2 linked regions of the Methylomagnum ishizawai genome follow. The protein of the gene in region 1 interacts with the protein of each later gene in a pairwise test. Links are inferred from orthologs where the notes say so. Each region holds a gene or a part of one and is shown in the gene's direction. Other genes may lie near its edges.

The links. The genes of interacting proteins can lie anywhere in the genome.
Region 2: the proteins of K5658_RS14415 (region 1) and K5658_RS09440 interact in binary tests that used the Escherichia coli proteins (3 or more experiments, as listed by UniProt). The link is inferred for Methylomagnum ishizawai from one-to-one orthologs.

The regions. Positions count from the first base shown.
Region 1 is NZ_AP019783.1:3,161,256-3,167,333, forward strand. The notes cover bases 1,845-4,760. They hold K5658_RS14415 (flavodoxin), read left to right. Parts: upstream 1,845-2,983; coding sequence 2,984-3,538; downstream 3,539-4,760. Other genes in these bases: K5658_RS14410 (hypothetical protein), read left to right, coding at 1,845-2,129; K5658_RS23605 (methyl-accepting chemotaxis protein), read right to left, coding at 3,564-4,760. Also shown: K5658_RS14405 (DEAD/DEAH box helicase family protein), read right to left, coding at 1-1,345; more of K5658_RS14410, read left to right, coding at 1,359-1,844; more of K5658_RS23605, read right to left, coding at 4,761-6,078. UniProt on the Escherichia coli protein: Low-potential electron donor to a number of redox enzymes. Involved in the reactivation of inactive cob(II)alamin in methionine synthase.
Region 2 is NZ_AP019783.1:2,063,998-2,068,223, forward strand. Bases 1,501-4,226 are described here. They hold K5658_RS09440 (regulatory protein RecX), read left to right. Parts: upstream 1,501-2,506; coding sequence 2,507-2,947; downstream 2,948-4,226. Other genes in these bases: recA (recombinase RecA), read left to right, coding at 1,501-2,480; alaS (alanine--tRNA ligase), read left to right, coding at 2,961-4,226. In the rest of the region: K5658_RS09420 (TrkH family potassium uptake protein), read right to left, coding at 1-203; K5658_RS09425 (CinA family protein), read left to right, coding at 345-836; thpR (RNA 2',3'-cyclic phosphodiesterase), read left to right, coding at 820-1,398; more of recA, read left to right, coding at 1,437-1,500. UniProt on the Escherichia coli protein: Modulates RecA activity through direct physical interaction. Can inhibit both RecA recombinase and coprotease activities. May have a regulatory role during the SOS response. Inhibits DNA strand exchange in vitro.

The DNA.
Region 1 (6,078 bases):
GCCCATCGGCGGTATCGTCATCCGCCCCCATGCCCGACACCACATAATCGGCGTAGCGGATTTCGGGCGCTGGCTTTTGGTCGGCGAACTCCTCATCGAACATCCGGGCCAGCGTTTCCGCGTGGGCCTTGGTCACAGCAAACACGATGGTCTTGCCGAACTGGGGGGCACGGACCCGCCCGGCGGCGGCATCCCAATAGCCGTTCCGCATCACCTCCCGGAATTCGCGCACCATGGCGCGGTTGCGCTCGGGCAAGGTGAATTTGCGCTCCAAGGCGTTCGGGCTGACCAAGATCGGGTCTTGCTGCTGAAAGGCTTCCTCCAACTCGCGGCGGGTCCGGTCGTCCAACCCATCCCAATCGATTTGGTCCCGCCTGACCGGGAATCCGCCTTCGGCGGCGGTGGCGACCGTCTTGGCCCGGTAGATTTGATAAGGGGCCAGATAGCCGTGACTAATCGCCTGCTGCAAGGTATAGCGGAAGGTGGGGCGCTCCAACTCGAAAAACCGCAAGGTATCCCGAACGAAGCTACGGTCTTCGTCGTCGCCCGTCTCGTTTCCCCCGGCTACGCACGGGGTCGCGGTCAAGCCGACTTGAATCCCATCGAAATGCAGCAACACCTTTTTCCATTTGCCGTAGATGCTGCGGTGGCATTCGTCGGAAATGACCAAATCGAAATAGCCCGCCGAATATTCGGGGTAGATGTTGATCATCGACTGCAAGGTCGTGATGGTGATGCGCTTGGCGTCGTCGAACCGGCGACCATTGCGTAGCACGTAGCAAGGGTATTCGCTGAGGTGTTCGGCAAAGGCGTCTTCGGTTTGCAGTCCCAAGGGGATGCGGTCCACCAGGAACAAAACGCGGGTAATCAAATTGGCCTGGAACAGCCGCTTAATCAGCGCGGCGGCGGTGCGGGTCTTGCCGGTGCCGGTCGCCATTTCGACCAATAGCTTGCGCCGACCCCGCGTGATTTCCTGGCAAAGCTCATCGATGCAGGCTTTTTGGTAATCCCGCCCGGCGATCTTGGCATCGATTGGGATTTTCAAGGGATCGACGCGCAGAATCCGGGAGGCTACCCGGCGCTCCAAATCTTCCTGGCTGAAGAAGGACCGAACCGGGTGGGGATGGGCTTCGGCCCGCCAATCCCAAAAGCGGATTTCCCGGCCATTGGCGAGAAACACGAAAGGCACATCGGCCTGTTCGGCGTAGTGTTTGGCTTGGTCCGCCGCATCGGCGGCATTGATGGTGCTGCGCTTGGCTTCGATGATGGCGAGGCCGCGCCCGTTGCGGTCGCACAGCAAATAATCGGCGCGGGTGCCATCGGGTAGGCGGTATTCAAAGCGCACGCTCGATCCATCCGTGATGTTCCATCCCCTATCTTTGAGCAAGCCGTCTATCACCGCACGGGAAAAAGCTTCCGTTGACGCCATTGGATTTCCTGTAGCCTTGTTTTGTTGCGGGCAACCCCAAGATCGTTACAATGTTAACCTATCTAATGATTTCGGTAAAAAAATCATGGGCGGTCCAAATTCAGGTAGCTGGTATCGTTGGAAGACAAAAGACACGGTGGAAGAATCGCGATCCTTGGATGTGCGGCGCTGGCAACGGGATGGGCTATTAACGCCGGGAAATGCTTTTAGCTGGCAATGGTCGCGCAGGGGCCAAGTTGTGGCGGACATCCGGGTCCGGGTGGAAAGCGGGCGTGTGTTCCTGAATTACAGCTATCGCCGCAACGGTGGCGAATGGGAAAGCTTGGATTACCCGGTAGCGCTGGAAAAAACCGCTTGCCACTACGGCGGCGGGCGCTATTGGTTCCGCTGCCCGGCGGCGGGTTGCGGTCGTCGCGTGGCGCTGTTGTACGGTACTGGCCGGTATTTCGCCTGCCGACATTGTTACCAATTGGCCTACGCAAGCCAGCGTGAAGCAAGGCATAACCGTCTGGCAAGGCGGGCCGATAAACTGCGGGCGCGGCTTCAATGGGAACCCGGAATCCTTCATGGTCCGGGCGGCAAGCCCAAAGGGATGCACTGGCGAACCTTCTACCGCCTATCCCGCGAAGTCCAAGAGCTGACCGGGGAGTCTACAACTGCGTTCCTGGCCCACTTGAAAAAGATCAACCTACCATGGTGAATTTAGGCACAAAGCCGACTGTTCTCCCTGTGTAATTTCAGTGTAATCATGCCCGGAAAATTACACAAAATCTTAGAATCAGCTAGAATAGTCTAAAGTGCAATATCTCAACTTATCGCATTAAAATCAAAGACTTGGGAATATTTCAGAACTTCCAAGAACGTTTGCACTCAACATTGAAAATCCCCGTGTCGGCGGTTCGATTCCGTCCCTGCCACCAAATCGACATTTCACGCCATCCCACGGCGTACCGGAAACCCGCACAGCGTAAGGCTCTGCGGGTTTTTTGTTGTTTCAAGCCATTTCATCCGATAGCATCCAATCCCAGTATTCCTTACGGTACATTTGACGGGTCAAGCTCCTGTAGGGCGGCAAGGTCTTTAGCACAGAATGGCAAAGTCTTTGGCACAGCCCACGATAGCGGATCGAGGCCCGCTGAGCGGACCCAGAAAAGCAAAAGTTGGGTACAGCTAACACAAACAGATTCCTGGCTAACGCCACAAAAAAACGGGCGTAGTAAAAACCACGCCCGTTTCGTTTGACGGCTAGGAAGATTGGAGCGTCTCGGAGGAAGGGCTGGGCACAAGAAGTGCTGCGGAGCTTAAGCACCCCGTGCCCCGGAGGCGGCGCGGTGGAATCCGGGAAGCCGGAGTTCCCGCCCGTCCTCCCGGATTCCGTTCCACGCCCTCCGGGCTTGTCGCATTCCCTACAATCCAGCGCCGGGGCGGGCGCACCACCGCCGCCCTCCATTCCATAACCCCTTAATCCCACACGAAAATACCGGCTGGCCTGGAACCTGCTGCACAGGATTCCAGCGCCTCGCGGCGCGGTCATGGACAACAACGGGGAACATCGTGAACAAGATCGGCATTTTCTATGGCACCGACACCGGGACCACCCGCTTGGTGGCGAAGCGGATTTTCAAGGCGCTGGGGGCGGAAGCCGCCGACGCGCCCAAGAACGTCAACCGGGCCGGGCTGGAGGAATTCTCCAGCTACGACGCCCTGATCCTGGGCACACCCAGCTATGGCGTGGGGGCCATCCCCGGCCAGGCGGTCGGTTGCGTCGAACCCAATTGGGCGGAATTCCTGCCGCGGCTGGAAGGGCTGGATTTTTCCGGCAAGCGGGTGGCCTTGTTCGGGCTCGGCCACCAGGAGCGCTATTCCGAGCGCTTCGCCAGTTCGCTGATCCACCTCTACCGGTTTTTCCAGGCCCATGGCGCGGAATTGATCGGCACCTGGAGTACCGAGGGCTATACCTTCGAGGCTTCGGCCTCCATCGTCGATGGGCGCTTCGTGGGCCTGGTGGTGGACCAGCGCTCGCAACCGGCGCTGACCGATCCCCGTATCGAGGCGTGGCTGGCAGAGGTCGGGCCGCTGTTGCGGGAGCGCCACGCGGAAGCGGCGTAAACCTGGGCGCGGCATCCCGCCACGCTCAGAATTCCCCCCACCCCCCGCCGTCGGTGGCCGAAACCGCTTCCTGGGAGGATCGCCGCGCCGGACGGTCCGGCGACGGCGCGGCCAGGCTCCCGCCGGCCCCGTCCCCGGTCTTGAAGAAACCCACCAACCGCACCATCTCCTCGGCCTGCCCGCACATGGACAGGCTCGCCGCCGAAGTCTCCTCGGCCAAGGCGGCGTTCTGCTGGGTGATCTCGTCCATCTGCGCCACCGCCTGGTTGACCTGCCCGATATCCTGGGCCTGCTGGGCGCTCGCCGCCGATATCTGCGACACCAAGCCACCCACCTGCCGCACCCCGGCCACGATCTCCTCCAGCATCCCGCCCGATTGGCTCACCCAGCCCACGCCGACCCGCACCTTGTCCAGGCTGCCCTCGATCAATTCACGGCTTTCCTTCGCGGCCTGGGCGCTGCGCTGGGCGAGGCCGCGCACCTCCGCCGCCACCACCGCGAAGCCCTTCCCCTGCTCGCCCGCCCGCGCCGCCTCGACCGCCGCGTTCAAGGCCAGGAGGTTGGTCTGGGAGGCGAGCATGTCGATGGTGCCGATGATCCGGGCGATCTTGGCGCTGCTCTCGTTGATTTCCGCCATCGCGGCCACGGCCTGCCGCACCACCTCGCCGCCGCGCTCCGCCAACAGCCGGACCTGGGCCGCGGCCTCGTTGGCGCGGAGGGCGTGTTCGGCGTTCTCCCGCACCGTGCCGGTCAGTTCCTCCATGCTGGCCGAAGTCTGTTGCAGGCTGGCGGCTTGTTGCTCGGCGCGCTGTGACAGGTCGTTGTTGCCGGTGGCGATTTCCTGGGAGGCGTTGTGGATGAACTCGGCGGAGCGCCGGATTTGGCCGAACGCCCCGCCAAGCCTGTCCTGGGTCCGCGCCAAATTGGCGCGGAACTCGCCATAGATGCCGGTATAGGCGTCATAGCCGGTCTGGCGGGTCAGATCGCCCTCGGCCATGCCGCGGATGACCCAACCGAAATCCTTGAACAGCAATTCCGTATCGCTGGCGACTTGGTTCAAGCCCTCGCACAGGGTTTTCAGGAACCCGACCCCCTCCCCCGCCTCGATCCGCCGCGCCAGGTCGCCGGACCGGAATTCCTCCAGCAATTGGTTCACCTGCCGTTCTATCGCCACCTCGGCGGTGCGGTCGGCCCATTCCACCACGCTGCCGATGCGTTGGCCGTCGTGGTCGAACACCGGATTGACCACCGCCACGAAGCACCGGCCCGCCACCTCGGTCTCGAAGCGGTAGGTGGACATCAACTGCTCCAGCAGGTGGCGCGAACGGGCGGGCGAAGACTGCAACAGATCGAGTCCGGTCCCGAGCAAGCGGTCGGCGTCGAATCCGGGGATCGCCCCGCGCAGATCGGCCTCGGCGGCCTTGAACAGGTTCCGCGCCGCCGGATTCAGGTAGGCGACGTCGAAGTTCTGGTCGGACACCATCATGCCGGTGGAGGCGTTGTCCAGCGCGGCCTTGATCCGCAGGCCCTCGCTGGCGAGGCGGCGCAGTTCGACCATGTCGTAGCCGAGCTTGGTCTGCACGCAGCGCAGGACGTTCAATACCTCGCCGCATTCGTCGTTGTGCGCCACCTCGATGCCCTGGGTGAAATCGCCCTGGGCGATCCGCATGAAGCCTTCCGAAGCCTGCCCCAAGGGCACCAATACCCGCCGCATCATATAGCGCTGCACGCCGGCCGCCAGCAAGGCCAGGGCCAGGGAAGCCGCCAGCATCGCGGCGCGCCTGGACGCGAAGCGGTCGATGCGTCCGGCCAGCGCCCCGTCCAGGGCCGCGCCCAAACCGGCGTGCAGTTGCAAACCCGCCTCGATGGCCGCGCCGCCCGCCGCGGACACCTCTTCCGGCGGCAGGCCGACCGGTCCGGCCTGGACGATGCCACGGTCGAGCAACTCCAGGAACGCCTGTTGCCGCCGGTCGCTGTTTTCGAGCAGGGGCGATAAGCTTTCCCTCAAACCCGGCAATTCGCCGAACACTTTGGTCAAGCCGGAGCGGTTGGCGGCCTGGGTGGCGCGTACCGATTCCGACAGGAGCGCCAGCCGGGTGTGGTCGGCTTCGGAAATCCCCTGGCGCAAGGCCGCTGCCGTCGCCAAACCGCGCACGAGCCCGAGGTGGTACAGGCTTTGCGGGTTCTTGAAGACCCAGCCATCCATCAGGTAGTAGGTCGCGAGTTCCGGGTCCAGGGTCAGGTTGGAGGCGTCCGAAACCTGGGTAATCAACCCCAACAGGCTGTTGAGCAGGGCGTTGTGGGCCTCGGAGCCGTCCGCGCCCTTGGACATGGGCCAGGCTTGGCGCAGGGCCTGCCAGCGCCCCCGGAGCGCCGCCCATTGGGGGCCGGTCGCATAGGCCGCGCCCCAACGGGTGTCCAGCGCGTCCACCACCGCGAGTTCGGCCTCGATCTTGGCCTCCACCTCCGCCGCCTTGGCCCTGGCGGAAGCGTCGCCCCCGAGCGCGGCGGCGACGAAAGCCCGGTGGCGCGGCAGGTCG
Region 2 (4,226 bases), 1.1 Mb from region 1 along the record:
TTGGCCTTCAGGTCGCGGACGAAACGCCGGGTGGCGAACCAGAGCAGGATGCCGGCCCCGAGCGTGAAGCACATGTCCGCCAAGAACAGCCCCGCCGTGCCGTCGCCGAACAATAGCGAAGTCAGGATGGGCAGGAGATAGGTGATGCTGAACACCATCAGCATCAGGCCGAATACCCTGGCGAGCGACAGGAGCCTAGTCATCGTTCAAGCCTTATCGAAGGAGGAGGTGGTTGGGGCGGGCGGTGCGTTTTTTGCGGGGGATTGTACGAAAAATCCTGGGGCGGCACCCAACGGCGCGGCGTTAAACAATGAAAATAAGCCCTGGCAGGGCGGAGGTTGGCGATGAGCGATGAAGATTTGTACGGCTTGGCGCGGCAGGCCGGCGCGGCCTTGGGCGCGGCGGGCTGGATGTTGGCGACCGCCGAATCCTGCACCGGCGGCGGGGTGGCCGAATGCGTGACCGCCGTGGCGGGTAGTTCCGCCTGGTTCGACCGGGGTTTCGTGACCTATAGCAACGAGGCCAAGATGGATATGCTGGGTGTCGATCCCGAAACCCTGCGCGAACACGGCGCGGTCAGCGAGGCCACGGTGCGCGAGATGGCGGAGGGCGCGGTGCGGCTGAGCTGGGCCAATATCGCGGTGGCGGTGAGCGGTATCGCGGGGCCGGGCGGTGGCGGCCCCGACAAGCCGGTGGGGTTGGTCTGGTTCGCCTGGGCCTGCGAAGGGCGGGAGACCGTGGCGCGTTGCGAGCGCTTCGAAGGCGACCGCCGGGCGGTGCGGGCGCAGGCGGTGGCGGTGGCCCTGCGCGGGGTGTTGGATGCCTGCCGGGAATAGCGCCATATCGGCCCGGTTGTTCCTGGCGCTGTGGCCGGATGGGGAGGCGCGGGCCGCGTTGTGCGCCGCCCGTGACGTGGTCGCCCGGACTATGGCCGGGCAATGGGTGAAACCCGACAATCTGCATGTCACCTTGGCGTTTTTGGGCGAAGTCGCCCAGGAACGCTGGCCTGGGATCGTCCGGGTCGCCGACGCGATCAAGGTGCCATCCTTCACCTTGACCCTGGACCGGGCCGAATTTTGGCCGCGCAATGGCATCGTCTGCCTGGGCGCGGGCCAAGCGCCCCAACCGCTGTCGGATTTGGCCCAAGGCTTGGCCCAGGGCTTGAAGCAAGCCGGTTTCATCCTGGACCAGCGGCCTTACCGGCCCCATCTGACCCTGGCCCGCAAAGGCCGTTCCGGGCGGACGGCGCTGGTCTTGCCCGAACCTGTGGCTTGGCGGGTCGATGCTTGCAGCTTGGTCGAATCGCGCCTGGGCCGTGAAGGCGCCACCTACACGCCGCGTCAAACGTGGCGCTTGCAAAATGTCGAGGCTATTCCGGGATCGGGGTCTGTGGGATAATCGTCGGCTACTTCAACTGATTGGGCGGTCCCATCACGATGGACGAGAACAAGCGAAAAGCCCTCAACGCGGCGCTCTCCCAAATCGACAAGCAATTCGGCAAAGGCTCGGTCATGCGTCTCGGCGACATGGCCGCGATGCGCGATATCGAGGTGATTTCCACCGGCTCCCTGACCCTCGACATCGCCCTGGGCTGTGGCGGTCTGCCCCGTGGCCGCATCGTCGAAATCTACGGGCCCGAATCCTCCGGTAAAACCACCCTGACCCTGGAAGTGATCGCCCAGGCCCAGCGGTTGGGCGGGGTCGCGGCCTTCATCGATGCCGAACACGCCCTCGATCCCAGCTACGCCGAGAAGATCGGCGTCAACCTCGACGACCTCCTGATTTCCCAACCCGACACCGGCGAACAAGCCCTGGAAATCGCCGATATGCTGGTGCGCTCCGGCGGCGTGGACGTGCTGGTGGTGGACTCGGTGGCGGCCCTGACCCCCAAGGCCGAAATCGAAGGCGAGATGGGCGATTCCCATGTCGGCTTGCAAGCCCGCTTGATGTCGCAGGCTTTGCGCAAGCTCACCGCCAATATCAAGCGCTCCAATACCTTGGTCATCTTCATCAACCAAATCCGCATGAAGATCGGCGTGATGTTCGGCAGCCCCGAAACCACGACCGGTGGCAACGCCTTGAAGTTCTATGCCTCGGTGCGCCTCGATATCCGCCGCATCGGCGCGATCAAAAGCGGCGACGAAGTGGTCGGCAACGAAACCCGCGTCAAGGTGGTCAAGAACAAGGTGGCCCCGCCGTTCCGGGAAGCCACGTTCGAGATTCTGTACGGCGAAGGCGTCTCCCGCGAGGGTGAATTGATCGACCTGGGCGTGGATCATGGCATCGTGCAGAAATCCGGTTCCTGGTATAGCTACAACGGCGAGCGCATCGGCCAGGGCAAGGACAATGTCCGCAACCTATTGAAGGAACGCCCCGAAATGGCCGAATCCATCGAGGCCAAAATCCGCGAGAAAGCGCTGGCGACCCCGCCCGCGCCGGGTCCGGCCCCCGCCGACGAGGTCGAGGAGGCCGAACTCTGACCGAAGCCCCCGATGAGAGGCAGGCGGTGCTGGCCGCTTGCCTCCGTTATCTCTCCCGCCGTGAATACGGTCGCGCCGAACTGCGGCAAAAGCTCTTGTCGCGAGGTTACCCGGAATCCCTGGTCGATGAGGTCGTCGCCGACGCCGTGCGCGACGGGCTACAGAGCGATGCGCGTTTCGCCGAATCGTTCGTGCGCGGCAGGGTCGGCAAGGGCTATGGTTCGGCGCGGATCCAGCGGGAACTCAGGCAACGCGGTATCGGGGACGCGCCCGATCTCAAGGAGTGGGATTGGGAGGCGCAGATCGACAAGGTTTACCGCAAGAAATACGGCGACACCCTGCCGGACGGTTTGCCGGAACGGGCATCGCGGGAACGTTTTTTGCTTGGCAGGGGCTTCGGGCACGACGACATCCGCCAATTATTCCGGCGCTTGGCGCGGCGCGGACTAGCACAACCAGACGATTGACAATGGCAACCCTATGACCAGTTCGGAACTGCGATCCTTATTCCTCAACTTCTTCCAAGAACGCGGCCACGCCGTGGTGGCGTCCAGCCCCTTGATTCCGGGCAACGATCCGACCTTGCTGTTCACCAACGCCGGCATGGTGCAGTTCAAAGATGTGTTCCTCGGGCGGGAAGAGCGTGGCTATGTGCGGGCGGCGTCCTCGCAGCGCTGTGTGCGGGCGGGCGGCAAGCACAACGACCTGGAGAATGTGGGGTATACCGCGCGCCATCACACCTTCTTCGAGATGCTGGGCAATTTCAGCTTCGGCGATTATTTCAAGCGCGACGCCATCCGCTACGCCTGGGAATTCCTGACCGGCGTGTTGGGTTTGCCGCCGGAACGGCTGTGGATCACGGTCTACGACCAGGACACCGAAGCCGCCGATATTTGGTTGAACGAGGTGGGCATCGATCCCAACCGTTTCTCCCGCATCGGCACCAAGGACAATTTCTGGAGCATGGGCGACACCGGCCCTTGCGGTCCCTGCACCGAAATCTTCTACGACCACGGTGCCCATATCGCGGGCGGTCCGCCCGGCTCCCCCGATGAGGACGGCGACCGCTACATCGAGATTTGGAACCTCGTGTTCATGCAGTACGACCGCTCGGCGGATGGCACCTTGACCCCGCTGCCCAAGCCTTCGGTCGATACCGGCATGGGCTTGGAGCGCATCGCGGCGGTGGCGCAGGGCGTACATAGCAATTACGAGATCGACCTGTTCCGCACCTTGGTCCAGGCCGCCGCCGAATTGGCCGGGCTGAGCGATACCGATAATAGCTCGCTGCGGGTGCTGGCCGACCATATCCGTTCCTGCGCCTTCCTGGTCGCCGATGGCGTGTTGCCGTCCAACGAAGGGCGGGGCTATGTGCTGCGCCGCATCATCCGCCGGGCCATCCGCCATGGGTATAAGCTCGGCATCCGCGATGTCTTCTTCTATAAGCTAGTCGCGCCCTTATGCGCCGAGATGGGCGCGGCCTATCCCGAACTGGTCGCCGCCCGTGCCACGGTCGAGCAGGTGTTGCGCAAGGAGGAAGAGCGCTTCGCCGAGACCCTGGATCAGGGCATGAAGATTCTGGAAGCCCATCTCAAAGGCTTGAGCGGCACCGTCATTCCGGGCGAAACCGTGTTCCAGTTGTACGATACCTATGGTTTCCCGGTCGATCTCACCGCCGACATCGCCCGCGAACATGGCTTGACCCCGGATTTGGCCGGTTTCGAGCAGGCCATGGAGGCCCAGCGC